DNA from 3 places in the Mesorhizobium sp. M2A.F.Ca.ET.042.01.1.1 genome. Region 2 is predicted to be linked to each of the others. Evidence: riboswitches for the same ligand, from Rfam matches in the RefSeq annotation. Region 2 holds a riboswitch; each other region holds the start of a gene.

Region 1 (8,883 bases), on a different contig from region 2:
GGCGACGGGGACGCTGTCCCTGCCCGATCGCGCGCTTTCGCCGCAATCGAGCCTGATGGCCGCCGAGATCGACAAATTGCGTTACGAGCCGCAGATCGGCTCGGCCGCTCCAGTCCAGGTCGGCTTCGAGATCCGCGTCGGCAACGCCGCGAAACAAGCCACGGTGAAACTGTCGCCGAACGTCGACCCCTGTGACCAGGCCGCCGGCGAGCCGCTCGACCTGCAGGGCGTCGTCTCGGGCCGCTTGCCGAACGAGATCGGCGGCAGCGCTGTCGAGGCCTGCGAGGCGGCGGTGAAATCCTATCCCGACATTGCGCGCTTCCGTTATGAGCTTGGGCGGGCGCTGCTGGCGTCGGGCAGGATCGAGGAAGCCAGGCAGGCGATCCAGGAGGCCGCGGACAAGGGGCACGTTCGCGCCGTTTACCAACTCGGCTACATCGCCGCGTCCGGAATGGGGGCGGCTCCGGATCTGACCAAAGCCAACAGCCTCTATGCGCAGGCTTCGGACAAGGGAGACCCCTATGCCATGACTACCCTGGGGCGCGCCTTGTTCGATGGTGTCGGCGTTCAGCGAGATGCCGGCAAGGGACTGGACCTTTTGCTCCAGGCGGCGGCCATGGGGCATGTCGATGCCATGAAGGATCTTGCAGTGATCTTCAAGGACGGCCGCAATGGCGTGCCGGCGGACGAGGCCCGGGCCTTGGCTTTCCTGAAAGCCGGCATTAACCGACAAGAGGCTTATTCGATGGCCATTCTCGGTCTCTCGCCCAAGCGAAGCGAGATGTCGGTCGCGGTGTGCAAGCCCAAGGTGGTGACGAAGGTGGTCACGAAGATAAAGGTGATCCGCACCCCCGCGCCAAAAGCCCCGCCGCCAGAGATTACCACGCCAAAGGCGCCTCTGGTGCCAATTGACCCAGTGCCTTGGCGCGGCAATGGCGGCGACAACGATCACTCGCCGCCCGGACGCGGCAGCGGCGACAGCAACAATGGTTGATGGCATCGGCGGTGGTGGCGGTGCCACCATCGCCGACCACCAATAAACCAGGCGCAAGCGGTAATGGACCGACCTGAAAGCGACCCCGGGCGATAGCGGTTTTCTGGCCGCTCTGGCCTACTTGTCGGTGACGATCTTGACCTTGTCGCCGGCCGATACGCTGGCGCCCGGCGACATGGCGTTGAGCACCCGGAAAAGGTCGAGCTTGCGGTCGACGCCGACCATCTGCGCGGCGAGCGAGCCCATGGTCTGGCCGGCCTGAACGGTGACGACACGGATGTGCAGCGGCTTCAGCGCCGCCTTCTCGGCCGGGGTGAGCACGCGGAAAGAGCCGCTGACCGAGCGCGCGACTGGATCCAGCGACGGGCTGGCCGAGGTCGCCGCCGTCAGCAGCCTGTAGACCTGCCCGCCGGCGCGGATCACCGCGATGTCGAACTGCCAGCCCTGAGCGTTCGCATGCGCCATCGCCGCCTCATTGCCGTTGATCGTCTCCTGGCGCACGCTGGCGTCTTCGAGCCCCGCCACCCAGCCACTGCGGATGTAATCGGTGAGCGACACCGACTTGTCGATCGCCACGCCGTCGAAGCGGATGGCGATGTCGCCCGGCCCGGTCGCGGTGACGGCGGCCGCCGAATTGTCGATGACGAAACCGTCCGGAACGGTGAAGGAGACCCCGAGATTGGGGTGCATGAAGGTCTGGCCGCGCACATAGCCCTCTTCCGGCGTGTCGCCGTAAAGCAGGCCGTCTATGCCGGCCAGAAATGCGTCGCGGTCGCGCGTGCCGACGCCGGGCGGGCCGAAATTGCGCGCAAGGCGCTGCGCCAGCTCGATGCGTTGCGGCGTGTTGGGGTGCGTCGCCAGGAAGTCGAGGCTGGCGTCGGTGGCGCCGCTAACCGAGCGGAAATCGGTATAGGCCGACATCGACTGCAGGAAGCGGCCAGCCGCGTAAGGATCGTAGCCCGCCTCGCCGATCGACTTGATGCCGATGGCGTCGGCCTGCAGTTCCTGGTTGCGCGAGAACTGCGCGAGCCTCAGCTTGCCGCGGATCAGCGCCGCCTTGGCGGTCGGGCTGTCGCCGAGCACATCGGAAACGACCTTGGTCGCCAACCCTTCCTCGGCCTCGAGCTGCTGCCGCTGCAGCCCGTGATTCGCCGTGACGTGGCCCATCTCATGGGCGATGACGGCGGCAAGCTCGGAAGAATCATTGGCCAGCGCTAAAAGGCCGCGCGTCACATAGAGATAGCCGCCCGGCAGCGCGAAGGCGTTGACGTTGGGCGAGTTGAGGATGGTGATGCGATAGGTCTGGGTCGGGTTGGCCGACACCACGGTCAGATTGCCGACGACCTTGGCCACCATGCGTTCCAGCTTCGGATCGGAATATTCGCCGCCATAGGTGGCGAGAATGCGCGGATGCTGCGCTTTCGCCATTTCGGCGAGTTTGGCGTTGGCGACGACATTGTCGACGGTGATCGGCTTGTCAGAGGGCTGGAAGCCGCTCTCCTGCACGTCCGGCGGCGTGAACATCTGACAACTCGCCAGCACGGCAACGCTTGCCAGCGCGAAAAATCGTGCAAGCGGCCTCATCCACACTTTCTCAGCGCCGGTCGACAGATCGGCTTCCTTTCGCAATCTTTCGGCAAATCACGGCCCGCCGGACCGCATGACTGGACCTAGCCACACTCCCCCGGACAAGGCAAGCAAACGCCGGATCACCCGTTACTGGTTTGGCCGCAAATTATGTCCGCTTCCGGGCAATGTGTTGTGATCCGGCAACGCTGCCGCCTCGATCGCCGATATAGCGCCGGAACGCATCCGGTCCAGACCGATCGAAGAAATCGTCAGCCGGCCCGGTGGCCGCGATCCTGCCCTCATCGAGAAATGCCACGTCCTGGCCGATGCGGCGCGCATCTTCCGGCTGATGGGTGACGAACAGCACCGTCATCTTGCGCTCGGCATGGATGCCGGCGAGAAGGTCGAGCATGTCCTCGCGCAGCGCCGGGCCGAGCGACGCGAAAGGTTCGTCGAGCAGCAATACGGGCCGGTCACGCAGCAGCACCCGCGCCAGCGCGACGCGCTGCCGCTCGCCGCCTGAGAGCTCGCGCGGCAGCCGCTTTTCCTTGCCGGCCAGGCCAACCCGCGCCAGCGCCTCGGCGACGGCGGCGCGATCGCCATCGCCGAGCTTCAGCGACGGCGAGCGGCCGAGCCCGACATTGGCCTCGACCGTAAGATGCGCGAACAGATTGTTTTCCTGGAACACCATCGACACCGGTCGCGCCGAGGGCGGCGTGGCGCCGATCTTGATGCCGCCGATCAGCACCTTGCCGCTATCGGGTATTTCGAAGCCGGCTATCAGATTGAGCAGCGTCGATTTGCCGGAGCCGCTCGGCCCCATGATGGCGGTGATCCTGCCCGCCGCGAACTCGGCATTGAAGCGGAAGGACGATTCGCCATAGCTGAACGACACGTCTTCGAGTGTGACGGTCAGCGCCTTCCCTGCCGCGATGCTGTTGTCCGTCGATGTCATGCCCTTGCTTCCCGACCCAGCCAATCGGCGACGACGACCAGCATCAGGCAAACCAGGCCGAGCAGCAAGGCGAGCCCCGCCGCGTCGGCGGTCCGGTAGCTGCCCATGCGCGCGAGCAGAAGATAGGGCAAGGTCTGCACGGAATCGCTGCCGAACAGCGCGATCACGCCGAGATCGCCGAGCGACAGCGCCATGGCAAAGGCGAAGCCGGTGGCCAAGGGCCGCCTGAGCGACGGCCAGTCGATCAGGCTGAGCCGGGTCCAGCCGGATATGCCGAGCGCCAGGCAAACCCGCTCATGGCGTTCGCTCGCCGCGTCATAGGCTGGGCGAATGGCACGGATGGCGAAGGGCATCGCCATCACCGCGTTGACGGCGACGACCATCACCGGCGCGACGGCAAAGACATCGGTGATGTTGCGCAGCGCCAGGAACCAGCCGGCACCAAGCACGATCGGCGGCACGACGAGCACGAAGCCGGCGCCGGTGTCGGCGGCATGCTCGAGCAGCGACATGGCGCTGCCGGCACGGCGACGCAAAGCCAATGCGCGCCGTGCCGCGATCAATGACAGCGACAGCGACACGCTGAGCAGCGCCGCGATCAAGGCAAGGCCGGCGCTGGTGAGCGTCGCGCGGCGCACCGCTTCCTCGCCCGCCAATCGGCCGAGATCGGCCTGAAGGCCCGAAACCACCGTCGCCGCCATCGGTCCGGCGACGAACAGCAGGGCGAGCGCGATGAGGCCGGCATTTAGAGCGCTCTCCATCCGGCCCGCCGAAAGATAGCGGCGCGGCGCCACCGGCAGATTGGCGTCGCCGACCGTGTTGGCGCCAAGCCGCGTGAGCGCTGCGACCACGACGAAGGTGAGCGCGATCTGCAGCAGCGTCAGCACCACCGCGCGGGCCGGATCGAAATCGAAGCGCAGAGCCTGGTAGATGGCGACCTCGAGCGTTGTCGCCGCTGGACCGCCGCCCAGCGTCAGCACGATGGTGAAGGACGTGATGCAGAGCATGAAGACCAGCCCGGCGACGCCCGGCATGGCCGCGCGCAGCACTGGCCATTCGAGCAGCCGGAAGGCCGGCCGGGCGCTCATGCCGAGCTGGCTCGCCAGCCGCCACTGGTCGGCGGGAATGGTGCCCAGCGCCTCGAGGAACAAGCGCGTCGCCAGAGGCAGGGTGAAGAAGACATGCGCGACCAGGATGCCGGAAAGGCCATAGATGCCGGGCCACTCTCCGCCGCCGAGCCCGGCGAAGACGCCGGCAAAGTACCCGGCGCGGCCGTAGAGCGCCAATATGCCTAGCGCGGCGACGATCGCGGGCAACGCCAGCGGGACGGTGAACAGCTGCAGAATCAGGCGGCGACCTGGGAAGTGCGGATGCCTTGAAAGCGCGCGCGCCACCAGGAGCGCCGGCGCGACCGAGAGCAGCGTCGAGAGGGCCGCCTGCCACAGCGTGAAGCGGGCGACGCGCAGGAGGTAGCCGTCGAAGGCGGCGGCAGCGCCGGAGAAGTCGTGCGCGCCTTCGAGGATGAGGCCAGCGAAGGCGCCGCCGATGAGCGCGGCGATGGCCGCCAGAGCGATGACGCCGGCGGAGACGCGGGAGTCACGCGCGGGGTGCACCCGGCACCATGCAGGCTTCAGCTAGGCAACGCCGCGTGCCTTCGCGCCCCCCCCTGTCCTGCCGGACATCTCCCCCTCTAGGGGGGAGATTGGCAGTGTCGACGCCCCGCTCGATCCTGCAACGTCGGAGATTGGCGAAAGCCGGCGTGACAGCCGATCTCCCCCCTTGAGGGGGAGATGTCCGGCAGGACAGAGAGGGGGGCCTTGGCGCAAGCATCGCAGCCTACTTGCTCATCACCGCCAGCCACTCATCCACCCAGGCCTTGCGGTTGGCCGCGACCTCCGCCGGGCTGAACAGCAGGGTCTTGGTCGGCTTGACCAGTTTGTCGAAGGCCGGGTTGAGCGGCTTGTCGGTCTTGCCGGCCGGGAACATCCAGTTGGTTTCCGGGATGACGTCCTGGAATTTCGGTCCGGTCATGAAGGCGATGAATTTTTGCGCCAGCGGGTTCTTGGCACCCGTCGTGGTGATGCCGGCGACCTCGATTTGCAGGTACTCGCCTTCCTCGAAGGACGCCGCCTGGTAACGTTCGGTGTTCTCGGCCACCATATGGTAGGCCGGCGAGGTGGTGTAGGAGAGCACCATCGGCGCCTCACCCTTGGTGAACAGGCCATAAGCCTCGCTCCAGCCCGGCGTCACGGTCAGCACTTTCGGCTTGAGCTTGGCCCAGGCCTCCGGCGCCTTGTCGCCATAGACGGACTTCACCCACAAGAGCAGCCCGAGGCCGGGCGTCGAGGTGCGCGGATCCTGGATGACGATCTTGTCGGTGCCGCTGCCTTCCACCAGGTCCTTGAGGCTCTTCGGCGGGACTTTTAGCTTCTGCGTGTCATAGACGACGGCGAAGTAGCCGTAGTCGAACGGCACGAAAGTGTCGTCGCTCCAGCCGCCCGGCACGTTGATGCCCGAGACGTCGCCATGCGGCGCGAACAGGCCGCTCGCCTTGGCGTCCGCGGTCAGGTTGGTGTCGAGGCCGAGCACGATGTCGGCCTTGGTGCCGGCGCCTTCCAGTTTGACGCGGTTGAGCAGGGCGACGCCGTCGGCCACCGAGACGAATTCGAGGTCGCAGCCGCACTCGGCTTCGAATTCCTTCTTCACCGCCGGGCCAGGCCCCCAATCGGCGGTGAAGCTTTCATAGGTGTAGACGGTGAGCTTGTCCTTCGCGGCGGCGGGCACAACGCCAGCCAGAAGCGATAAAAGACCGGTTGCGAGAATAAGCTTGGACAGTATCGCGCGCATCGGCGCCTCCTTCGTTCGAGTGACAAGGAATTGAGGCGCCGGATGGTCCGAAACGTCTAATCCCTCCGCCGGTACAAACCGGATCAGGTTCAGCGGGTTGGCTTGCTTGCCTCTCAGCCGGATAATGTCCGGCACCCCGTTAGAGCGCCTCGACAGATAGGCCCGGCCGAAGCGGCGCGCAAGCGGAAGTTTGCCGAGCAGCTAATGTTCCGGGGCAGGAACCGAAGCGCGACGCATCCGGCTTCCGTTTCACTTGGAGGGCTGGTAAGGGCGACGGCCATGGGCACATTCACCATCCTGCTGGGCGGCGAGCTTATCCGCACGCCCCGGCTCGAACGCCAGATCGCTGGTTCGCGCGTCATCGCCGCCGATGCCGGCATTGGCCATGCGCGCACGCTTGGTCTCATGCCGGAACTCTGGGTCGGCGATTTCGACTCGGTGCCGGCCAACCTGCCCGAAGATCTGGCCTCCGTCCCACGAAAAATCTTCCCGGCCGAGAAGGACATGACCGATGGCGAGCTCGCCATAGCGGAAGCGCTCCAGCGCGGCGCCACCAGCCTCGTGCTTGCTGGCGCCTTCGGCGGCAAACGCGCCGACCATGCCTCCCTGCATCTGGCGCTCGCCGTGCGGCTGGCAGAAGCGGGCACGACCGTGTTGCTGACGAGCGGCGCGCAGGAAGGCGTTCCCATCCTGCCTGGCAAAGCCAGTTTCGACTATGCGGACAGCACCCTGTTTTCGGTGCTCGGCTTCTCCGACCTGTTCGGCCTGACGGTTACCGGCGCCAAATGGCCGCTCGACCGCGTCGAGGTGACGTTCGGCTCCTCGCTCACTATATCAAACGAGGTCAAAGGGCAGCTTGGCATCGCATTGGAGCGCGGCCGGGCGCTGCTTCTGGCCCACCCCTATCCTCTTCCCGAAAGCTGACATTCCAGACATGGCGCCGCCACTTCTCAACCTCGACGGCATTAGACTGACCTTCGGCGGCACCCCGCTGCTCGACGGCGCGGCGCTCAGCGCATCCGCCGGCGAGAAGATTGCGCTGGTCGGTCGCAACGGCTCGGGTAAGTCGACCCTGCTCAAGATCGCCGCCGGCATGATCGAGCCGCAGGACGGCGAAGTGTTCCGCCAACCCTCGGCGACCGTTCGTTATCTGCCGCAGATGCCGGATATGGACGGCTTCGCTACCGTGCGCGCCTATGTCGAAGCCGGCCTCGGCCCGGCCGACGATCCGCATCGCGCCACCTATCTGATGGAGCATCTCGGCCTCACCGGAGAGGAGAAGCCGGGCGACCTCTCCGGCGGCGAGGCGCGGCGCGCCGCGCTTGCGCGCGTCATGGCGCCGGAGCCCGACATCCTTCTGCTCGACGAGCCCACCAACCATCTCGACCTTTCCGTGATCGAATGGCTGGAAGAGGAGCTTGCCCGCACCTCTTCGGCGGTGATCCTGATCTCGCACGACCGCCGCTTTCTCGAGCGCGTCACCCGCGCTACCGTCTGGCTCGATCGCGGCCAGACGCGGCGGCTGGACAAGGGCTTTGCCCATTTCGAGGAATGGCGCGACCAGGTGCTCGAGGAGGAAGAGCGGGAGCAGCACAAGCTCGGCCGCCAGATCGTGCGCGAGGAGCATTGGCTGCGCTATGGCGTGACCGCCAGGCGCAAGCGCAACATGCGCCGCCTCGGCGAATTGCAGACGATGCGCCAGCGTTTCCGCAGCCATCGCGGCGCCGAAGGCACCGCCACCATGGTGGCGAGCGACGCCGCCGAATCCGGCAAGCTGGTGATCGAGGCCAAGGGCATCGACAAGAGCTTTGGCGACCTTACCGTGGTCAAGGGTTTCTCGACCCGAATCCAGCGCGGCGACCGCGTCGGCCTGGTCGGCCCCAACGGAGCCGGCAAGACGACGCTTTTGAAGATGCTGACCGGCGAGCTCGCGCCGGATGCCGGCAGCGTGCGGCTCGGCGTCAACCTGGAGATCGCCACACTCGACCAGAAGCGCGAGGCCGTCGACCCGGCCGAGACCCTGGCGCATTACCTTACCGATGGGCGCGGCGAGAACCTGCTGGTCAATGGCGAGCAGCGCCACGTCGTCTCCTACATGAAGGATTTCCTGTTCAAGCCGGAGCAGGCGCGCACGCCGGTGCGCGAGCTTTCCGGCGGCGAGCGCGCGCGCCTTCTTCTGGCCCGCGTGCTGGCGCGCCCGGCGAATCTTCTGGTGCTCGACGAGCCGACCAACGACCTCGACATGGAGACGCTGGAGTTGCTGCAGGAGCTGGTCGCGGGCTTTGCCGGAACTGTCATCCTGGTCAGCCACGACCGCGATTTCCTCGACCGCACCGTCACCAGCGTGATCGCGCCGGAGGGCAACGGCCGCTGGATCGAATATGCCGGCGGCTATTCAGACATGCTGGCGCAGCGCGGCGGCTCGAAGCTGGAAGACCGCAAGGCCAGGTCTAAGGCCGAGACCGCCGAGGCTTCGCCGAAAGCCGAACAAGCCGCACCCAAAGGCCCGGCGAAAAAG
Region 2 (10,998 bases):
TCAAATACCGTTACGTTGTCGTCGATAACCGGACGGTCATCGTCGACCCCGGCACGCGCAAGATCGTCAAGGTGCTGGATTAATCGACAGCACGCGGGAACGAGATGGCCCGTCGCCAGTCACGGCGGCGGGCCATCGATCGATTATTATTTTGTTACCATGTGCTAACGGAACCTTCCCGCCGCGGTTGAGTTAGCGGCTCTGGGCCACGCTGTCTCATAGACAACACAAATCATTGGCAGGGTGCAGATTCGGGCGGCGGCGAACAGTTGCGGGCGGGTCAAGGAGGAGTTTGACCAACATGTCGAAACGAGAAGTCGCAACATCCCGGTCGCTCGGGATGCGCGTCGCCGATCTCAAAGCCAGGATGCGGGACGCCCGGATCACCGAGCATGAGATGAAGACCTTCCAGAAGGTCGCGGCCATCATGGGAGGTGGCGAGGGCTCCCTACGCATCGAAGCGGACGACCTGATCGCCGCGTCTTTCGTCACCGAGGCGCTGGGCGAGCCGACGCCGACCTGACAGCGGCCACCAGCCGAAAAAGCCCCATCGATCCCAGTCGGTCGTCAGTCCCGGCGGCGGTCTGCGGGGCAAACGGACGCCCAGGCGGCTCCGTTGCCGGAGATCTCGCCGGCCAGTTCCTGAAGCCTGCAGGCAGGCCCAACGCGCAGCGGCCCCAATGCGCACCGGCTCTCTGTCAGTGCGCCGGCCGCTGCAGCGCCCGGCTCTCACGTGCCCGGTTGCGCCTGATCTTGGCCTCGCGCAGCACCGCGACCGGATCTGCCCCGGTCCACTCGATCCCCGCCTTCCTCGCGAAGATCAGGAACGCCTGGCGCGCCTTGTCGAGATCGATCTCGCCGGCCCGTGCCGCCTCGCAGGCGCGCAGCGCCCTTGCGTGGCTTTCGCCCCGCGAAGCGAGCGGCCATTCCTTGAGAAAATTCTGCATCCCGGTGAGCGAGGCGATCTCGCGCTTGAAGCCGGCGCCAACGGCGATCGCCACGGGGGAGCGAAGTTGGATGTCGCTTCTGATGTAACCTTCTTGCATGACGGCGGCGCCCTTTGGATTTCAAAGTCTTGGGGAGTTTCAATGCCTTCCAATGCGGAGCCGATGCGAAGGTTCCGCCACATCAATTAGTCGTCGCTGACGGAACAACACCTCGCCGGGGACGTTTGCCCCGGGAGCTCAATTATTCGACCTGCCGATGTTTCCGCTTCCTGCGGAGGCAGGGCGGAGCTCGCCAATACGCGATCCGAAGGATCGTCGTGAACCGATACGCGATCCGAAGGTCGTCGTGAATCCAACAGGAGAGAAACGATGAAAACCACCCTCATTCCAGCTGTCGCCGGCCTGGCTCTGATGGCCGGCATCGGCGTCGCGGCCGCGGACGAGGTGATCGTCACCCCCGAGCAGCAGACCGTGGTCAAGGAATATGTCCACAAGCATCCGATCGCCTCGGTCAACGTGCTCGGCCTCGAGCTCGGCGTCGGCTCGACCGTGCCTGATACCGTCGAGCTGCAGGAGGTGCCGGACGTGCAGTATCGCTATGCCGTGGTCAACGACCACACGGTGTTGATCGATCCCGGCACGCGCCGCGTTGTTCAGGTGATCCAGTAACATCTGACACCCCTGAAGAGCCCGATCCTTGCCCGACGCTTCGGTGAAGGATCGGGCTCTTCTCGCATCGAGGCACATGGCCTAGAATAGTCAGCGGTTTGGGAGGCAACGAAGCGCGGAAGGAGTCGTTGCCATGCATCATCCACACGTCGAATCACCTGATATCGCCCGGCAGGTCGACAAGCTGCTGGCCGAGCACAGGACTGGCCTGCTGTCCATGCAAGAGGCAATTTCCCTGCTGCGGAAGCGTACGGGGACCGACCGCTCTGACGCGGATTTAGCCGGATTGATCACAAAGAAGGCAGCGCATCTCGGCATCGCGGTCGTCACCGACGGCCACTGAGCGAATTTGCCGCCTAAGTCGGTCGCATATGCGTGATACCGAAGACGCCGCGTCAAAATTCCGCTAGTGTTCGCGCCGGGGAACCCGTCCCAACCTTAGGAGGCGACAGTGACGGACGACAGGCACGAACGCATTCGCCAACGCGCGCACGAGATTTGGGAGCAGGCCGGCCGGCCCGAAGGTGCTCACGAAGAGCACTGGAACCAGGCGACCGCCGAGATCGACGCGGCAGGCAAGCCGAAGAAAGCGCCGAGGAAGGCGGCTGCCGCCAAGGTCGAGAAGCCAAAAGCCGCCAAGGCGGAAAAGCCCGCCAAGGCCCCCGCCAAGGCAAAGACGGCCAAGCCGAAAGCCAAGGCCTGAATCTCCGGCGGCCGCGCCGCCGCCGGCTCATCCCGACAACGATCTCCGACCGCGACCGGACGTGGGTAGTCCGCGCCCGGCGGTTCGCCATGGAGATGCCCAAACTTCCGTTGAAGACGCGCTGGCTCAACTGGTAGGAAGATCAAGCAGAGGGAAGGCGCCGCCGATCGCTAGCGCCTCCCTTGCTTTCCGGCGTATTGCGCGACCGCGCAGAGAAGGGCAAGCGCCGCGGTATCGCAGGCGGCCCGCGACGGCGACGGGCCCTTGGCGAAAAGCACCGCATCCGCGACCGGAACCGTCAGTCCGTGCTTTCTGGCAAATGAAGTGACTTCGTAGGGCTGGTCCTCGGGCAGTGCGCCGATGTCGATTTGCGGTTGCATCAAACGTGTTCCTCCCTGGTATGCGTCTATTCCCTCCTTCGCCCGGCAGGAATTAACGCCCGGCCACTCACCCGCGTCCACCAATTGGCGATTGTGTGAAACGATGCATTTGACGGGGCGGCGAGCCGAGGGTTGCAGCCGGCCGGTTGAAGGGTCCGCGGCGCGGGCGTCTTCGGTCCCCGCACGGGAAGAGGGAAGCCCTCACCAGGCATCGCTCGACCGGGCGAACCTTACCCCCGCGGCGATCATCGCGCTTTCGCACTCGCTGATCAGCCTGAGGTTTCGCAGATACCGCGCCATCGTCTCCGGCAGCCAGGCGGCGCAGGCCTCCGCATAGGCGCGGCCGTGCACAAGCGCGCCGGTCGACAGCCGCTCGTCCTTCTCGGCGATCACCTTCAGATATTGCCGGATGAAGCGGATGTCGTCGGCGATGTCTTGGCTCGCCATGCGCCAGGCGCCGGCGAGGCGCTCGCGCTCGGCGAGCGGCAGTGGCGACAGCAAAGGGCGGGAGAGATCGGCAAAAGCGGCATGGTTCGCGGTGTTCAAGCAGATTCCCTCAAAGGAGATATCGTACTTTATGTACTAAATCCGGTCAAGCGAGGTTCGTACAATTTGAACGATGTGCCGTCTTGAGGTAGATCAGGCGATCCGCGTCGGAAAGCCTTCGAGCTGCACGCCGACTTCGCCATGCGCTCGCCCCAAGATCGACTGGATCATCTCATGCCTGTCCGGCTTCAGCAGGCTCAAGCCTTTCCGCAACGCATCCCGCCAGGCATCGCCGCGCTCCCATGCTTCCGCGAAAGCCAGTGCAAGGTCATCCTGTCGGCGCGTCGTATCCAGCGCCTCGACCAGCAGGCCCACTTGATGGAGGTCCTTCTCCCGCTTCGCCGCCGCGCCTCGCTCGCGGCGCGTCGCCACGATCAGCTTGTGGACGGCGAAGCGTTCGGGCGAGGGGACAAGCACCGGCACGCCGGAGCGGTGCAGCAGCACCGTCCTCACCGGATCGCGGATCAGGAAATCGAGGAAGCGCAGCGGCTGCGCCGAGGCGCCGCCGAGCGAAGGCATCAAGCTGGCGCGATCGGCATGCTCGTCGCTGCCGCGGTTGGGGGTGAGGAACTCGATCCGGTAGCGCGAGGCGTTCTCGTACTGCGTGGTGCGGCCGGCATCAGTCCGGTGCGGGATTTCGCGAAACGTCGGGTCGACGGCCCTCAGCACGTCGATGACCGGCGGCATGCTGTCTTCCACTTCGGCCGAAACGGAATGGAACTGTGCGAAATCGGCATCGCCTGTCTGCAGCGCGGCACCCGGCAATCGCACCCCGAGATGCCCGGCATAGGTCTGGAAAGCGACGGTGCCCACCAGCACCGCGCGCAGCCGGAAGAGCCCCGCCTTCTCCAGCGCCTCGACGACATCGCCGGTGAAGGTCTCGGGTGCGGTCAGGCCGGCATCGCGGACAAGCGTGGAGACCAGCTTGCGGCGGCTCCTGAGATCGCCCTTGATCTCCCTGAAGGCCGCAACCCGACTGGCGATCTCGGGATCCTCGGCCGGACCGACGTAACGCCTCTTTTTCTCGGGGCGGGTTTCCTCGAAATACCAGTAGTCGCGGCCCTTCACCGGCACGCGCACGAAATTGCCCGCCGTCGAGAAATCCGTCTCGAAGGAAGCATCGAGGCTGCGCTGCACCAACTCGGCGTAGAGGGTGCGGTAGGCGAGGTCGATGGTCTTCATGGGCGCTGCTATTGTGCGTTATAAGATTCCTGCAATTTTCTTATAACTGCGCCACCAGTCGATTGCAAGTTCGTTATAAGAAATTCGTGAAAATCTTATAACCACCGGCATCTCCCCTAGGGGGAGATGAGACTCGTGGCCCAACTGGCGTCGCAAAAAACCGCTTTCCCAACCCGGCAAACAGTGCTTTAACGCGCTCATCCACAGGGGTGCTCCGTACGGTCGGGGCTGAGATGGTGGCGGCAAGCCTCCGGACCCTAAAGCTGATCTGGATAATACCAGCGGAGCGAGGCGGGCCATGTTTTCCGGCGCACAGATTTCCCTTTATCCCCTGGCCGACGATTTCGTCGGCGTCATCCTCGGCGCGTTGGGCGCGCTCGATCCTTACCGCGACAGGCTCAGCATCGAGACCGACGACATCTCGACGCTGCTGGTCGGGCCGCCCGAAGTGCTGTTCCCGGCGATGCGCGACCTCTTCGTGGCGGCGGCCAAAAGCGGCAAGCATTGCGTGCTGTCGGCCGCCCTCTCGCGCGGCTGCCCCGGCGAGCCGGACGATCCGATCTGCCGTTCCGACGAGATCGGCGGCCCGGCGGTCCCGCTCGACGAGCGCAAACGCGCGGCGCTCGGCGCCGTGCGGTCGACGCCCTCGACCGACCAGCCGGTGGCGGCGCAATTCTCGCTCTATGTGATGGGCACGGGCGATCACATGGACGAGATCTATGGCTGCATCGACTTCCTGAAACAGTCCGGCGTGTTCGACCGTTCAAAGAACTTCTGCACCAGGCTGCGCGGCGATGCCGGCGCGGTGTTCGCCACGCTCAACGAAGCCTTCTGCCGCTTCGGACCCGGCGCGGGGCACGTGACCCTCGACATCACGATTTCGGCCAACAGCCCGACGGCGGTTTGAGCTCCTCGCGGCTCGAGCGTCGTTCGTCGAGGAGAGTGTCGTGGCTATTGGCGAAAGCATCGGTGCCGGCGAATCTCCCCCCTCGAGGGGGAGATGCCCGGCAGGGCAGAAGGGGTCCCAGCGCGTAGAGCGCCTACGTCCTCTGCGAAGCAAGATGAGGTTGGCGCTCTACGTGAGACGACCCCCTCTGGCCTGCCGGCCATCTCCCCCGCAAGGGGGGAGATCAGCCCTCACGTCCGCCTTCGCCAAAATCGCTCCCGCCGCCCTCGCATTCGCCCTGCTCCTCCTCGCCTGGGAGCTCTATGCCCGTCTCGGCGGCATCGCGCCCACCGTGCTTCCGGCGCCCTCGCGCGTGCTGGCGCAGGCCTGGGATAACCGCGCGGCGCTTGCCGAAAACACGCTTCCCACCATCCGCGCCACGCTTGCCGGCTTCGCCTGCTCGCTCGTCGCCGCCTTCACGCTTTCGGCGCTGGTCGATTTCTTGGCCCCCCTGCGCCGCGCGCTGTTTCCGCTGCTGATCGCCAGCCAGACCTTGCCGCTGGTGGCGATCGCGCCGCTGGTGGTCTTGTGGTTCGGCTTCGGCCTCTTGCCGAAGATCCTACTGGTCGCGCTGGTCACCTTCTTCCCGATGATGGTGGCGCTGGTCGAAGGCTATGCCGCGACAAGCGCCGAAATCAGCCAGATGCTTGCCGCCATGGGGGCAAGGCGCTGGCGCATATTCTGGCTGGCGCGGCTGCCGTCGGCGCTGCCCTATTTCTTCGCCGGATTGCGCATCTCCATCACCTATGCGGTGGTCGGCGCGATCTTCGCCGAATATGCGGGCGCCGCGAAGGGGCTGGGCATCTACATGCTCAGCGCCAAGAACAACTTTCGGCCCGACCTCGTGCTTGCCGCCGTTGCCGTTAGCTCGGTGCTGACGCTGGCGCTGTTTGGTCTGGCCGTGCTCGTCCAGCGTTTCGCCATGCCCTGGGAGAGGGCCGGGCGCGTCCGCAAGGCCGAACCCTCCGGGCACCGGCCATGACGCGGCTCGAGCTTCGCGACGTGCGAAAAAGCTTCGGCGCGCTCGAGGTTCTGGCCGGCGTTTCGCTCGATGTCGGCGCGGGCGAGTTCGTGTCGATCCTCGGCCCCTCCGGCGCCGGCAAGTCGACGCTGTTCCAGCTCCTCACAGGCGCGATCCGGGGCGAGGGCGAGATGCGCTTCGACGGCGCGCCGCTCCATGGCGCCCGCTTCGCCTTCATGCCGCAACGCGACGCGCTGATGCCGTGGCGGCGCGTCATCGACAACGCCACGCTGGGGCTCGAAGTGCAGGGCATGAAGCGCCGGGCCGCGCGCGAGCGCGTGGCGCCCTTGTTCGCCGAATTCGGCCTTGCCGGCTTCGAGCGCGCCTGGCCGGCCGAGCTGTCGGGCGGCATGCGCCAGCGCGCGGCGCTGCTGCGCACCGTGGTGCAGCAGCGCGACATGCTTTTGCTCGACGAGCCGTTCGGCGCGCTCGATGCGCTGACCCGGGCGGCCATGCAGCGCTGGCTCGAAGGCATGTGGCGAAGCCACCGCTGGACGGCGTTGCTGATCACCCATGACGTGCGCGAGGCGGTGCTTCTGTCCGACCGCATCTATGTGCTTTCGGCGCGGCCCGCGCGCGTGGTGCGTGAGGTGTCGGTGCCGCTGCCGCGTCCGCGCACCGAAAGCGCCGCGCTCGCCCGCGAGGCGGCCGCGATCGAGGCCGGCATCCTCGACACGCTGCTTGGACAGCCGCCCCCAATTCCCGACCATCCGATGGAGAAATGAAATGACCGACTTCACCCGCCGGCAGGCGCTGTTCCTGGCCGCCAGCCTGCCATTTGCCGGGGCCGTCACGCAGGCCCGGGCCGCCGCGCAAAAAATCACCGTCGCGCTCGACTGGACCGTCAACACCAACCACATCGGCCTGTTCGTCGCCCGCGACAAGGGCTTTTACCGCGACGCGGGGCTGGACGTCGAAATCCTGCCCTATGGCGACACCGGCTCGGGCACGCTGGTGGCCAACCGCGTCGCCGATTTCGGCATTTCGGGTTCGCTCGGCCTGTTCACGCAGAAGGGCGCCGGCGCCGACCTGAAGGCCATCTATGCCGTCGTCCAGTCGGAGACCGGCCGCGTCGTCTTCAATGCCGACCGCGCCGCCATCAAAAGCCCGAAGAATCTCGACGGCCTGACCTATGGCGGCTTCGGCAGCGCCTGGGAGAACGCGCTGTTGCAGACCATCATCCGCCATGACGGCGGCAAGGGCGATTTTTCCACCGTGACGCTGGGCACCTCGGCCTACGAGGCGCTGGCCAATGGCGCGGTCGATTTCACGCTCGAAGTCTCGACCTGGGAAGGCGTCGAGGCCGAGCTGAAGGGCTTGAAGCAGCGCAGCTTCCGCTACGCCGATTACGGCGTGCCGGACGAGCACACGACGCTGATCGTTTCCAGCAACGCCTACCTAGCCGCCAATCCCAAGGCTGCCGCCGCCTTCGTCCAGGCGACACGGGCCGGCTACGCCTTCGCCGTCGACCACGCGAAGGAGGCGGGCGAGCTGCTGGTCGCCGCCAACAAGGACACGCTGACCAACCCGGCGCTGATCGATGCCTCGCTGAAGGCGCTGAATGACGGCCATTTCCTGAAAAGCGCCAACGGCGCCATCGGCACGATGGACAAGGCCAAGATGGAAGCGATGGGCGGGTATCTGTTTGCCGCGGGGATATTGCTCGATGGCAACGGCAAGGCGCTGAAGGAGAAGCCCGATCTGGGCGCGTATTTCACGAATGAGTTTCTGGGCGCTTAGAAGAGATAGCGACCAAACATAAACGCAATCGCGGTTGCAGATGACAGGATGAGAACGCTTGCGACGAGCAGGCCGAACTTGAGCAATGGGGTTTTGTGGCGGTAGGCCCGCCAGGGGGTCCGCGCAGTTGAGGTCTGCAGACAGTAATGCGTTAAGAGCAAGGCAGCTTCCCAGCCAGTCGCCAGAATAAAGATCCATAGCCAGGACGCCTTGCCAAGGCCAAAGGTAATCGCCCTGATGAGGACAAGGGTCAAGATCACCAACGAGAGCACGCGACCCAGACGATTGCGCCACCGTGCTGGTCCACGTCGGCGAATGGCGACTGACCGACTGGGAGCCGCTGGTGCAGTCTCAGAAGTGGAAGACATTAGACACCAATCAGCTGTCAGCCTTCTTCCTGTTGAACAGCCGTCTCAGCCACACCAGCGGCAGCAGCAGGAGGAAGGCGCCTTTCTTCAGCACAACCAAGGCGAGGGCGATCAGCCCGGCGCCGGCGGCCTTGCCGTATTTGACGCCGAGCATCGTCGCCAGCACGCCGAGCGCGCCGTAGCCCGCCACCTTGTCGCCGCTGGAGAATTCGAAATAGGAAGAGCCTGCCTGTGGCTTGTAGGCGGCGGCCGATGCTTCGACGATCTTCTGCACCGCATCGCTGGTGATGTTGCCATTCACCGGCACGATCTTCATTGGGACATAGCCCTGCCGATCGAAGACCGAAACCGAGATGTTGATCGTCCTGTCGCCGGCCCAGTTCAGAATGTTGGCGTAGTAGAGGATGTTCTTGCCCTTATCGACGCGCGGGTAGACCAGCCAGCTATCGAACCGGATGTCCTGTCCAAGCCGCTGCGACTGCGCTTTCACCGAGTCCCTGAAGCTCTCCTCGATCGAGCCGATCTCCTCGCTGCGGTCGGCGTTGTCCCAGTCAGCGAGGCTGACATAGCCGTCCGACACTGGCTTCTCGACCGTGAGGTTATCGATCTCCGGCGTGAATCCGAAGATCAGCTGATCGATCGTCGAGCACTGATCATGGTCCCAGCCAAATTCCCTCACCACCAGATTGCAGCGGTCCTCCGGCTTCAGGTAGATGGCGCCGCCGCCAGCCGGAGTGATTGTGCCTCTGGCGGCGCTCAGAGGCTGGGTAAAATTTTGCGGATGATAGTCCGTATCCTCGGCATGCACGATCGCTGGCTGTGCCAGGAAGCAGGTATGCGCCACCACAATGAAAATAAGATTTTCCCTGATCGATTTGTTCATGACCCCCTCCCGCCAGCGGGACCCCAACTTCACGCAGTCGTGATCTAACGGGATTTTCAACGCAAGTACAAGTCGGAAAAGTTCTTTTTTTGTTCTTTATGCAGACTGTAATGTCCGGGCATCGCTGCGGCTCGCCTAATTCTTCACGATGGCGTAGAGCAGGGCGGTTTTGACATGTCGTCCAGGTTCGCCCTGCAGCGAAAGGGCCGCTGCAAACAATTTCGCCGTTGCCGGGCACAGGCCCGACGAAGCCTGATTGGCGTTCGCTATGGCCTCCATCTCGGTCGGCGTGCCGCCGCTTTTGGTAAAGGCCTCGGCGACGAGCGACCAGTCCTGATCCTCGGGTTCCGCAGCCGGCAGACCGCTTCTTTTGGCGGCGCCAAAAGCGCGAAACAGCGTCGCGCCGATCCGATCCAGATGCACCAGAAATTCGTTGTCGGGCGCGCTGACGGCATCTGGCCCGAGGCGCAGGTAATTGTCGCAATTGGTTGGCGTTTGCCGCGCCATCAGGTAGTTGATCATGGCAAGCTGGGCCGAGAGCGCCTGCGACGCTTCGTTGTCTGGAGTGGAAGGCAAAAGCGGCGCATACCTGCGCCGCAGTTTGGCGACAGCAACCCGGCTGGTGTTCTCCACGGCCTGCTTGCCTCCCAGGCGGGCCACGACCATGACGTCGTCGAGCAGTGGGTTGTAGTCGTCCGGGAACTCGTCGGCGATTGCTTTCAATATCTGCGAGTCCTGCTTTTGAACCTCGGCGTTAATGTAGGCTCTGGTCAACACTTGGGGCGCGGGCGTCTGCTTGCCGGCTTGACTGGCAAGCTTGCCCGACTTTTTCGATAGGGATGCTTTCTCCTTTGCGGCCCTTGCCAATTTTCGACCCTGACGGGCCATGTCGGATTTAGGGTCCAGCTCGAGCGCCCGGTCGAAGTCGGCAATGGCGCGATCATAATCGCCCAAATAGTACCTGGCGCTACCGCGCCCGAAATATAACGGGGCGTCGTCCGGCTCCATTTCGATCGCACGGCTGAAATCTGCGATAGCCTTTTCCGGCTCGTGCATCTTCACCAGTATCAGAGCGCGGCCGTAATACCCTGGACTGTAGGATGGATCGATCTCGAGCGCTCGGTTCACGTCGGCAAGAGCCCCGTCAAGGTCGCCCTTTTGCAGGCGCGCCCTGGCGCGCGCCGAATAGTTCGACGGTTCGTTTGGCGCGAGCGCCACGGCACGGCTGTACTCAGTGGCGGCGCGATCGTATTTGCGTTTCCTATAGAACGCGTCGCCGCGCTCGAGAGCCGCCGCCAAGGCCACCGGATCCGGAGCGGCCTCGGCCATCGCCGCTTGGTTTTCGCCTTTCGCCGCTCCCGCCGCCTTGCGGGCCACGACGTAATCACTATTGCCTGGATCGAGCTTGAGCGCCTGGTCGAAATCGGCCATGGCGCCGGCATAGTCCTTGCTGTCGGCCCGCGCCATGCCGCGTGCGTAATAGCTGGCGTCGGCCTTGGGATCGATGCCGATCGCCACCGTATAGGCGGCTATCGCGCGTCCGGCATCGCCCTTGGCGTGCCAGGCCATGCCTTTGCAATAATGGGCGTCGCGCGCCTTCGGGTCGAGCGTGG
Region 3 (10,998 bases), on a different contig from region 2:
TCGAACAGAAATGTGCCAGCTTGTGCGCCTCCTTGGGCAAGGTCTGGTCGTGGAAGGACCGTGCGGTTTCGGGGTCGAGCGACAGGTTGAACTGGTCCTCCCAGCGGAACTCGAAGCGCGCGCGCGAAAGGGCATCATCCCTGGTTTTCGCTGCCGGATGGCCCTTCGCCAGATCGGCTGCATGGGCGGCTATCTTGTAAGTGATCACCCCAATCTTGACGTCGTTGCGGTCGGGAAGGCCGAGATGCTCTTTCGGCGTGACGTAGCAAAGCATTGCGGTGCCGAACCAGCCTATCATGGCGGCACCTATCCCTGAGGTGATGTGGTCATAGCCCGGCGCGATGTCGGTCGTCAGCGGCCCCAACGTGTAGAACGGCGCCTCACCGCACACTGCGAGCTGCTTGTCCATGTTCTGCCTGATCTTGTGCATGGGGACATGGCCCGGGCCTTCGATCATCACCTGGCAGTCCTTTGCCCAGGCAATCTTGGTGAGTTCTCCAAGTGTTTCCAGTTCGGCGAATTGCGCCGCGTCGTTCGCATCGGCGATTGAACCGGGACGAAGGCCGTCGCCGAGCGAGAAGGAAACGTCATAGGCTCTGGCGATGTCGCAGATCTCCTCGAAATGCTCGTAGAGGAAGCTCTCCCGGTGATGGTGCAGGCACCATTTGGCCATGATCGAGCCGCCGCGCGAGACGATGCCCGTGACCCGGTCGACGGTCAGCGGTATGTAGTGCAGCCGCACGCCGGCGTGGATGGTGAAATAGTCGACGCCTTGCTCGGCCTGCTCGATCAGCGTGTCGCGATAGACCTCCCAGTTGAGGTCCTCGGCGATGCCGCCGACCTTTTCGAGCGCCTGATAGAGCGGCACCGTGCCGATCGGCACCGGTGCATTGCGCACGATCCAGTCGCGGATGTTGTGGATGTTGCGGCCGGTCGACAGGTCCATCACCGTATCGGCGCCCCAGCGGATCGCCCACACCATCTTTTCGACCTCTTCGGCCATCGACGATGTGACAGCCGAGTTACCGATGTTGGCGTTGATCTTCACCAGGAAATTTCGCCCGATGATCATCGGTTCGCTCTCGGGATGATTGATGTTGGCGGGAATGATTGCGCGTCCGCGCGCCACCTCGTCGCGCACGAATTCGGGTGTGACGAAATCTGGGATCGCCGCGCCGAAGGCTTCGCCGTCGCGTTGCAGCTTGCCGCGCATCACCTCGCGGCCGAGATTCTCGCGGATGGCTACGAACTCCATTTCTGGCGTGATGATGCCGGCGCGCGCATAGGCAAGTTGGGTCACCGCCTTGCCCTGCTTGGCCTTGAGCGGCCGATTGCGTATCGGAAATTCCGGTGTCAGGCGCTCGCCGGTGGCGAATCCATTGTCTTCCGGCCGGACGTGGCGGCCGTCATAGGCTTCGACATCGCAACGCGCCGTGACCCATTCGTGGCGAAGCCGGGCAAGGCCTTTTTCGATGCTGGTTTGGACTGATGGATCGGTGTAGGGGCCGGACGGATCGTAGACGGTGACGGGCGGTTCGCCGGCCGTCGGATGGACGGAAATCTCGCGCATCGGCACCCTGATCTGCGGGTAGAGGACGCCGGGCTTGTGGATTTTCCGCGAGGCGGGCAGTGGTCCCGTCGACACGGCGGGGGTGAGGGCATTCATCGTGAGGCTCCTTTGCTCATGCATTGGAGACCCAGTTCTGTGCCGGAAGGATGAAAAGACGCTTCTGTAGACCTGCTGCAGCAGGACCTCGGGCGTAAACTCCCGCAAAGCGCTTGCACCGTCCCTACGCCAGTATGAACTGGATCAGGTTCAACGGGTCACTGCGCCGCGAAAGCCAGCAGTATCTCAGCCCCTTACCGGGACTCCCCTGGTGAATGCCTCAAGTTGAATGGGCCGGTGCTGCTTTGTCAAGCGCCTTCGGGCGCCTTCGGGCGCCTTCGGCCGGTGGCGACGTCCGGCGGCCGGCCGAGCGGAGAGCTCGCGCATGCATCGGGGACAAGTCACGCCCCGTAGACCAGGGCTGGAATGGCCAAAGTCTCATTCGCTTCGTGAAGGATGGAAAAACTGTATCGGCCATGTGCGTCGAGATCGACCGAGTAGCTCAGGCGGTCACGGATGTGGTTATCCTGGTCGAAGGCGACGATTTGCGGCTTCAGCGAGGTGATTTGCACCACGTCCAGGTAGATGGAGTTGCAGATATGATCTGGTCGTCGGGCTGGCAGGTGCAAGCGGCCGCTCTATTCAGGATGCGGCATCGGCGGCGTTCCCGATACCAATGATATCTTGCGGGCAACTTATGCAATCACCGGCTTCGTAAAACCCGACGGCGGCGGCCGTGTCCTGGCGCTGAGGATGTGCCGCTGTTCCAGCAGAGAAATCGCGTGGGCGCGGAGTTTTCGCTCTGCGAGGAAGAGTTGACGCAATCGTTTAGCTTGCTTGCAGTTCGTAGAGACCCGCCTTTGAAAGCAACTAAGCTATTGCATTGATATGTTGGTGCGCGATCGATCGCTACATAGCCGGCCGCCATTATCCGAGTATTGATCCGCCGGTGTTCGTGTTGCCGTATATGGCAATCCCTGCGAGATCGTCGCGGCCGGATCGGCCGCACCCTCTAGTCATAAAAGGGGAAGCGACCGAGAATTCCGCTGCCGAAAACTTCTCTGGCTTGGCTATGCATGCGGTAGATGAGATCGCCGCCTACCGCGACCTGGTCGAGGAAGGCATCGACGCCCAGTTCGGACAGCCTGGTTATCGCAATGCGTTAGCGGCTCAGACTTGCGGTCTCGAGAGCGGCCTTTGGGGGTCACCTCTTTTTTGTTTCAGAGGTTGGAAGACGGCTGCTCGTTACCCAATAGAAATGGCGACTACGGAACGCGATCGATCGCGGCCATCAGGAAACACCTGTCTTCGGCTCAACCTCGACATGGCGTCCGATCGACCGCAGATATACAGCTATCTCGTCCATGAGATGATCGCGTTCGCCGTAGATCTCAGCAATCCTGCGCAGCTGTGGCTCGACGGACCTCCGTTGCGCCGGCGTCAAATCAGCATCGCCAAAGACATATCCCAAGTTGCCAATCGCGCAAATGTTGCAGCCGGCCTCCACAACTGCTTGCACGAATGCCGGAATGTCTTTTTCTTGCATAGTCTTCATGTCGAACCTCTCGTGAATGGCGTGCTTGCGCGCCCATGCTGCCTTTTCAGCGTGTCCTCTGGGCGGCGCAAGCCTTGAGCGTAATTGTGCCGGGCAACCTCGACTATCCCGTCTGCCACGCTCTTTAGAGTCGGTGGGGTCTGGTGATTGCAGGCTGGGCCACTCAAAAGCCTGCAAGAAGAAAGTCATGGCGACCATTGCTCAAGATCGCGAGGGTGCGTGCAAGACCTTCCGTTGGCAGTCATGCACGCTCACCCAGCAACTGGGTATTGAGCAACTGGGTCTCACGTCGCGGGTCTCGTGTGCTTCACAGCCGAAAATAAGGTACCACCGTGGCTATTCTCAAGTGCAGGCTACCTCTTCAGGACACGGCGGAGTGCCTTCCGACGCACCCCTGGTGCAACGTGCGACCTAACGAGACACATCTCGTTCGCGTTCCCTCGACCTTTCTTCGTATTGCTGCTTGCCCTGCGATTTCAGGCCCTCTGCTAGCTTCTCGGCCGCTCTTTGGCCTGCAATGTCACTATTCAAGATCATATCCGACATCCCTGGATGGTCATAACCGTAATGCGCATGCAGTTTCCCTCACGAGCAGCGCCTATCCGTCGATTAGTTCGTCTTCCGGAACCCGAAGCCCTTTTTATCCGGCGTACCTATCCACCATTCAACCGGTATACCTTTCCCAACTTTGGCGGACCATTTACCTCAGGCATGATCATCTCGCGTGACATTTTTTTTTGGCGCCATCATCGCACGTGGCATTTTCTAAAAACCAAGACGTGTCAATTTGTAAAATCAAGGATGCGGCCGCGCCCGTTGCGAGGATTTGCAGGTAGCTCTTCAGCCCCAACACGATGTGTGAGGCGGCGGTGGAAAAGGCAACCGACGGCGTCGACGCGTCCTTTGATGATCGCAAGCGATATGCTTCGTCGCGAGCCCAGATTGCGGTCTCGGGCACAAGGCGAGATCACAGTTCTGCGATCTGTGGTAACGCGAGCCCGCAAAGCGCCGCTGCGGCCACCGCTTTTGGAATCTGGACGAGATTCGTCGTCGTCTGAGATCAGTTGATCGAGCAGTTCGCGCGCGCGGGACGCGCTTGCGGTGCAGTCTCTCCCGCGAGCTCGCCCGTGACCTTCTCATCGACGACATCCGAGAGCTGCGCGGACGGCCCTATGACCTCGTCGCTGTCGCCGGCGGCTGGAAGCACCTGACACGGCCGGCCTATGCCGATGCCATCCGCGCCTGCGGAAGCAGCGGGCGTGCCGTGGACCTGACGTGGTCGGACGTGCTGATGCTGATGTGCATCGGCACTTCCAGCCGATTACCCGCGCCGAATTGTCGTCGGTTTTCGGGAAGTAATCAGTCGCGACCTGATCGGCCATCTGCGGCACCGGCCTGATCGCGTCGAACCCGCGCAGTCCGACGCCCGGCGCTCCCTACACCTATGTGACGACAAAAGCGTCCTGCTCGAGTTCGGCCTCGACACGCTTCGCGATCTCCCGGACTGCGAGGCGCTCGAGGATGCCGGGCTGCTGAGCAGAGATGAGCTGCTTGCTGGTGAAATTATGCCAGAGTTGGCTAGTGGCCATGAGGATGCGGGTTTGGATACGGAGGAATAGCTTGGCGCTGCAGACGCTGTGGCCACCGGGCTTGCGAGTGCTTCCAGCTTTCCATAGCGAATCTAGCGCGCCCAAGGGCGTCCGAAATTTGTAGGCAAATTTCGGACATGGACACGGTCAGCGACGTCAAGCAGGCAGCGGTATGCGGCCTCTGCACCGCTGTCGCCCAAAAATTCGTGGCCATGGGCAAGCCCCACTTGAGACCCCCAGAGAGAACGCTCGTGAGCGATGGAAACGGTTTTGGTCCAAAGCTTGATACAGATGGCCTGCAGATGGGTGTAGGGTTTCAAAGCGCTCGAAGACGCGCCTTCGCAGAGTTAAAAGTCCGCGACGAACTCGTGTGTCGTTTGTCGCCAACTGCAAATTCGATAGTTAGCGCAATTATACTGCGCCGAGTCTGCCATCTCGAGCCCCAAGGGTTTGTGAGGCCTCTCGGCTCACCACCGCCTTTGCTAACCGCCGTGATTCCAAAGACGCGTGCCTTTACGGAGGGGGTCAAACGGCCTATATTATTCTTTATAAGGAGAAGAATAATGGGCACACTTGCTCGCATCTACACCCCCGCAGAGGCAGCCGCCGTCAGCGGGATAGGAATCAAGGCCGTGCACAATGCGATCGACAAACGCATTGTCGATACTGTGCCAAGCACTGCTCGGCGCATCGGTGGGGTCGTCCGACGGGCATTGACCGGCGAGGATTTGCTGCGGCTCAAGCTTTGGTATGGCGTGGGTGCGACATTGCCCGCTGATCGTCGCTACCGCCTGTTCGAGGAAATCAAAGCTGCCCCAAGGGCCAAGACCGTAAGGGCCGACGACCTGCTGATCGTCGACGTCGCCGAGGCACGTAAACAGCTCAAAGCGCGCATCGTGGATCTTGATGAAGCGGAGGCCGCCATCGGCCGCGTTAAAGGGGTGATGGGCGGAGAGCCTGTCTTCAAAGGAACCCGCATCCCTGTTCGTATGATCACGACGATGCTAGCGCAGGGCGCAGATGAAGCGGAGGTTCTGGAGGGATATCCGAAGCTAACGCCGCGCGTGATTGAGCTCGCCAGAATGTGGGTCGCCGCGCACCCGGTTCGTGGGCGGCCTAAGAAGCTGGTCGAGCAGGGCGTGAAAATAAAGTCGTCGAAGCGCGTGGTTTTGAAGGGCGACCCAGGTCCGTCGGCCAGGTCGAGACGCGTGTGACCTCGTGAGGTTTCTGATCGATGAGTGCCTGCACACGTCTCTGGTTGCGGTAGCCCAAGAACGCGGACATGAAGCAAACCACGTCAACTGGCTTGGGCTAAGCGGCGAAACCGACTGGGACCTCATGCCGCTCATTATCGATGAGGATTTCACCTTCGTCACCAACAATGCTAAGGACTTCAGGAAGCTCTATGCCAAAGAACCGGTTCACGCCGGCCTGATTATCGTCGTCCCTCAGGTCGGGCCTGAAAAACAGAGAGAGCTCTTCGATGCTCTCCTCGAGGATCTTGGCCCAGAGGAATTCCTGATTAATGAAGTTATCGAAATCGAGATCGAAAACGGCATTGCAATCGTAACACGATACGATCTGCCGTCGCCCTAGCTGAGGCTGCGCGATCTCCGCTTATGACCGACCCGGTTGCCAGTCGCTCATCTGCAAAATGTTACCGCCGAGTTTTGCAAACGCGCGTTGGCGGCAGGAGAAAACGAGAATCTGCTGATCGTGTGATTGACGATGCAAAGCGTCGAACATGCGCTCGATGCGGTCGTCATCGGAATAAACCAAAGCGTCATCCAGGATAACCGGTGTGGGTCGGCCGTCGCGGGCAAGCAAACGGGCGAAGGCCAGACGTGTCAGAACCGAAAGCTGTTCTCGCATGCCGCCACTCAACCTATCGACATCCTCATCCTGACCATTGCGGCGAACGGTCTGTGGCAACAGTGTGTTCTCGTCGAACACTATGGAGATGTCATCGAATAGCAATCCAAGCAGCGGTCGCAGCTCGGACATGACCGGCTTCAGATAAAGATCGCGTGCCGTCGAGCGCGCAGCGACCAGCGTCGTGCGCAGCCGGTCGAGGACGGCTTTTTCGAATTCGAAGCGTCTCGCTCGCTCTCCAGCGATTTCCAATTTTTCTGTGGCCTCGCGCAAAGCTTCTTCCACCGCGTCGTCGGACCGAGTGCGAATATGGCCATTGAGATCGGCCAGGGTTACACGCAACTGACTTGCTTCCTGTGTGGCGGCATCCTGAACCGAACGGGCGCGGCGCAGAACGGCTTCAGCGCTGGTGAGATCGCGAGCGCCGTCGCGCAGGGGAGCAGCGCGCATTTCGGCCGCTTCGCGCAGCTTTTGTCGTGCGGTGGCCTCGGTGAGCAGCAAGCGCCCCTTTTCCTCGCGCGCTGCATCGGGTCCCAATATGACCTCGAGGCTGGTCAGTTCCGCCTGGATGGTGACATAAGCCGTCTCCGCAGCCATGACAGCCTCGTCGGCATGGCTGCGCAAAGGCAAGGCCTCGCGCACGCTGTTGCGTGTTGTCGCCACACGCTGCTCGGCTGCGGCATGATGTTGCCGGATCTGTTCTGGATCGACTTTGAGTTCGAGGTCCCCGGCCCCGAGGGCACTCAGACGAGCAAGCTCCTCGTGTAATTGCTGTATCCCCTTGGGCGCGAGATCGGCAAGTCGCTGACGCGCCAAGCCCAGTTCGGTAGCTTTGTCGCGCGCTTCCACTAGGCGCTGGCGTGCCGTCCTGAGGCTATCGACACCGAGGGACGCAAGCAGGCTGCGGTGCTTCGCTTCGGCGTCTTCGATGGTCCGGTCGGCCTGCTGCGGCCGATTCGATCGCAGGGTCAAGGCTCCGATGCCGGCAATATCCAGGCGTACGGTGCCAGCAAAGCTTTGGTCTTCTGCATGGGGCAAGGGCTTGGCATCGATGGTCACCAAATCGGCGGCGCCGTCCCGGTATTCCATGCATAGCGTCGGCAGGGTTGCCAGGTGAGCTGCACGAAGGCTGGCGATCTCGATTTCGAGCGCCTGGAGTTGCTCGACAGCTTGTTCCGGCACCGCCAGCATCGCCAGTGCTGCCTCTCCATCTTCGATCTGGGTTCTGGCGACTTCGGCTTGTTTCAACCGGTTGTCCGAGCCGGCCAGTTGTTCGGCAGCGTCACGCGCCAAAAGAGTCGCATCCAGCCGCGCGAGCAATTCGCGTGCTTCGCGCTCTTCCAGTTCGGCTGCTTGAACTTCGCCCATCGCTTGTTCGTTTTCGGCAATGGCAGAAGCGCGCCGATCGAGAACCTCACTGCGGCGAAGCTGCGCAATCGTCGACTGCTGGCGCAAATCCGTGGCTCGTTTGAGCGCGGTCCGAAAACTATCGAGGGCCTGCTGCGCCGCGTCGTGGTGAATTGCGGCAAGGGCAGCTTCCGCCTCGGCGGCTTTCAAGGCTTCGCTGTGCGATTTGGCGGCCTCGACTGCGGCTTCCGCGGCCGAGATGGCTTCCCGCCGAGTGGCGCCTTCTTCGGGGTTTTCAAGCTCAGACAGACGCGCCAACGCCATGCGCCGCTTGTCGAGCGAATCGCGCAGACCGGTGACTTCGGCGCTGAGACGCTGCTCGTCTTTCACCAGCTTGTCACGCTCGTCGAGCGCTGCCGCATAGAGACCGCCGCTCTTGGGACGCAGCGTTGACGTAACCAGGCTATAGAGTTCTTCTTCACATGCCGCGGCGATTTCGGCCATGCGTCGCCCGCCGGTCAGGGCTTCAACTTCCCCCTGAACCGAGGACAGTAGGCTTTCGCGCACGCGTTTTTCGCCGTCCTCCTCGCTTTTGCTGCGCCTTTCGATGCCGGTGACCCCTTGGCGAACCCAGAGCAATCCTGCCGGTCCTGCGCTTCCGCCATGGATTAGTTTGCCGATAAAGGCTTCGGCCTCATCGGCTTGAGCCAACAGTCGCCCGCCGTCGAGGTCAATAACGCTGGCCAGCCTGCCGCCATAAAACTGCTTGGCAAGTCGATAGCGTCCTTCTGAAGTGGTGATGTCGGCCTCCACCACCGGATTGCCCCCACTGTAAGGCCGCAACAGTCGCACGCCTTCGGGTGTGCCCGTGTGAGGCTGGAAAAAGAGTGCGTGCAGCGCTTCGAAGAAGGTTGATTTGCCGAACTCATTGACCGCGCAAAGCACGTTGACGCCGTCGCCGATGTTTTCGATGGCGACGCCTTGCCCGGCGAACCGTTTGACGTTGTGGAGCCGAAGGGCCGTAAGTTTCATGATCCCATCGCCTCGCAATAGCTGAACAACCGAACCAGTGCTTCTCGCGATATGTCGCGTTCGACAGCCGACCGGGTTTCGTCGCTGCTTTCATCCAACAGTGCCTGCGCTGCCTCGCGAAGGGCACCAGAGCGGTCGATCCGATCCAAATCGCCACTTTCGCAGTCGGTCGCGAGCCCGTCCCCGTCCAGTTCCAGATAGGCGAAGTCGGGCGCGGCTACCGCGATCGCCGCTTGAAGGATCGTTCGCCCACTTAACCGCACCCGGCCAGACGCGGCAATTCGCAGCAAAGTCTGACGCCGCAGATGAGCCGGTGGAAGCAACGCTTCAAATGCCGCGGCGCTGTCGTCGCCAGACAGCAGATGCAGGGGAGCGGTTTTCCAGGAAAAGCTAGCTGTTTCAACGGCCACGATCTCGGGCACGGCGCCAGGCCCGGCAATGGAAACGACAAGGGCCTGACCGGGTGTATCATGCTTGAAACGGTCAGGTTCGGGCGCACCGCTATAACGGCTGCGCTCATTGATGGTGACGGGTCCGTGCCAGTCGCCAAGTGCCAGATAATCGAGGCCGGCCTTAGTCGCGCGATCTGGTGCAATGACATCGGACGCTGCTGAATCTTCGGAAAAGTTCTGAATAGCGCCATGAGCAAGGCCGAGCCGGATGGCGCCTTGCGGCGTCGCGGCGCTGTTCATCCACTCGGTAAGGTCGCGACCGGGTCTGCGGGTGGTGCAAGGTGCAGGCAGCAGCGCCACGTCCGCGCCAATGGTCAGGGTTTCGGGCCGCGTCGCCAGCAGGACATTGTCCGGCACAACGCTGTCCGCTGCACTCCACAATTGATCAGCCAACAGGGAATCATGGTTGCCAGGCAGCAATATCCAGCGCAGAGGCGCGCTCTGGCTCATCTCGGCCATGGCCTGCCGCAACATCGCTGGAGTGGGCGTTTCGGTATCGAACGTATCGCCGGCCAGAAGTATGGTGGATGCACCATGGACGCGTGCCTGCTCTGCCAGCCGGCTGATCGCGCCATGGCGCGCTTCACGGAGCCGCCCGCGCAGATCCTCTGGCATGTTGCCGAACCGCTTGCCGATATGAAGATCGGAGCTGTGGATGAATCGAAACATGGAGTCTCCGAGACTATGTCGATGCCAGGTTGCGCTGGGCGCGATCGATGGCTTCATCCAGCCGGGAGCGTGAAATCGCCGCAAGTCGCTCGACACCGAGCAGACGTGCAAGGTCGAGAGCGGGGTCGGACTGTTCCAGAATGTCCTCGTTCGCAACGACGACAGCGGCCAGCTCGGCGATTGGAATGTCGGCAATGGACCGGCGGGCATCGGCATCGAACGGCATGCGATAATCAAGCAGGTCGACCACCGTCCCTCTCTTCCATAGGAAGCTGCCGCTGGATTCTTCAGTTCTATCGAACTCGCGCAGATGCAGGTCGATCCGCTCCCGAATCTTGTTGCCCGTTCTGAGCCAGCCATGCGCCCGTGCGATGCGCTGCGCAAGGACGTCATCTCGCAGAGGTCCTTCCTGCTCGATCACCGCGTCGACCATGGACCGCAGCGTGCCTCGGTAGACGAAGTCATAAAACTGATCCGGGCTGGTGGAAAATCCGGTTAGATCAGTCAGGCGATAACGGCCGCCCGTCGGTACGGTATCATGCGTCGAATGCGCGGCCGCAGGCAAAATTCCTGCAGATGCCGATGGGCGCTCTCCCGTCGCGAGGGGAGCGGCGACAAGTTCTGGCTCTGATTTTATCGACGGATGTTCCGGTTCGCCGGCCGATGCTAGGTCTTCGGCTGGCAATGGGTCCATGGGGTCGACCTTATGTCCCATGTCCCAATGGATCGCGGCTTCACTTTCCTGTTGTTCAGCCTGTTTGCGACGGCTTTCCTCGAGCAGCGCGGCCAGGCTGGCATGAAGCCTCTCGGTGCAACCTTCGAGATCAAACCACCAATCGGTTGACCATACCCGGACAATGTTCCACCCGAGGCCGC

Evidence for each region. A riboswitch is a leader RNA that binds a small molecule or an ion and turns the genes downstream of it on or off. The one in region 2 is predicted to bind thiamine pyrophosphate.
Region 1: another riboswitch for thiamine pyrophosphate. It lies ahead of thiB (thiamine ABC transporter substrate binding subunit); the one in region 2 lies ahead of EOA23_RS20085 (YkoF family thiamine/hydroxymethylpyrimidine-binding protein).
Region 3: another riboswitch for thiamine pyrophosphate. It lies ahead of thiC (phosphomethylpyrimidine synthase ThiC); the one in region 2 lies ahead of EOA23_RS20085 (YkoF family thiamine/hydroxymethylpyrimidine-binding protein).

Annotation. Positions count from the first base shown of each region.
Region 1 covers NZ_RZRX01000213.1:1,086-9,968, forward strand. The annotation lists gene EOA23_RS25860 (caspase family protein) at 1-994, shown strand, start outside; gene EOA23_RS25865 (M48 family metalloprotease) at 1,112-2,578, opposite strand; gene thiQ (thiamine ABC transporter ATP-binding protein) at 2,730-3,518, opposite strand; gene thiP (thiamine/thiamine pyrophosphate ABC transporter permease) at 3,515-5,131, opposite strand; gene thiB (thiamine ABC transporter substrate binding subunit) at 5,355-6,365, opposite strand; TPP riboswitch at 6,409-6,514, opposite strand; gene EOA23_RS25890 (thiamine diphosphokinase) at 6,645-7,289, shown strand; gene EOA23_RS25895 (ABC-F family ATP-binding cassette domain-containing protein) at 7,300-8,883, shown strand, end outside.
Region 2 covers NZ_RZRX01000132.1:5,390-16,387, forward strand. The annotation lists gene EOA23_RS20040 (DUF1236 domain-containing protein) at 1-83, shown strand, start outside; gene EOA23_RS20045 (hypothetical protein) at 302-523, shown strand; gene EOA23_RS20050 (DUF982 domain-containing protein) at 699-1,046, opposite strand; gene EOA23_RS20055 (DUF1236 domain-containing protein) at 1,317-1,616, shown strand; gene EOA23_RS20060 (hypothetical protein) at 1,750-1,959, shown strand; gene EOA23_RS20065 (DUF2934 domain-containing protein) at 2,068-2,319, shown strand; gene EOA23_RS20070 (hypothetical protein) at 2,490-2,699, opposite strand; gene EOA23_RS20075 (hypothetical protein) at 2,901-3,245, opposite strand; gene EOA23_RS20080 (GSU2403 family nucleotidyltransferase fold protein) at 3,339-4,427, opposite strand; TPP riboswitch at 4,623-4,735, shown strand; gene EOA23_RS20085 (YkoF family thiamine/hydroxymethylpyrimidine-binding protein) at 4,726-5,334, shown strand; gene EOA23_RS20090 (ABC transporter permease) at 5,585-6,355, shown strand; gene EOA23_RS20095 (ABC transporter ATP-binding protein) at 6,352-7,119, shown strand; gene EOA23_RS20100 (ABC transporter substrate-binding protein) at 7,121-8,134, shown strand; gene EOA23_RS20105 (hypothetical protein) at 8,131-8,388, opposite strand; gene EOA23_RS20110 (DUF2167 domain-containing protein) at 8,513-9,385, opposite strand; gene EOA23_RS36510 (tetratricopeptide repeat protein) at 9,521-10,998, opposite strand, start outside.
Region 3 covers NZ_RZRX01000045.1:20,476-31,473, reverse strand. The annotation lists gene thiC (phosphomethylpyrimidine synthase ThiC) at 1-1,666, opposite strand, end outside; TPP riboswitch at 1,770-1,886, opposite strand; gene EOA23_RS09610 (hypothetical protein) at 2,008-2,235, opposite strand; gene EOA23_RS37055 (hypothetical protein) at 2,898-3,359, opposite strand; partial or broken gene EOA23_RS36405 (SMC-Scp complex subunit ScpB) at 4,258-4,780, shown strand; gene EOA23_RS09595 (DUF433 domain-containing protein) at 5,314-5,964, shown strand; gene EOA23_RS09590 (DUF5615 family PIN-like protein) at 5,969-6,346, shown strand; gene EOA23_RS09585 (ATP-binding protein) at 6,368-9,001, opposite strand; gene EOA23_RS09580 (DNA repair exonuclease) at 8,998-10,122, opposite strand; gene EOA23_RS09575 (DUF3320 domain-containing protein) at 10,136-10,998, opposite strand, start outside.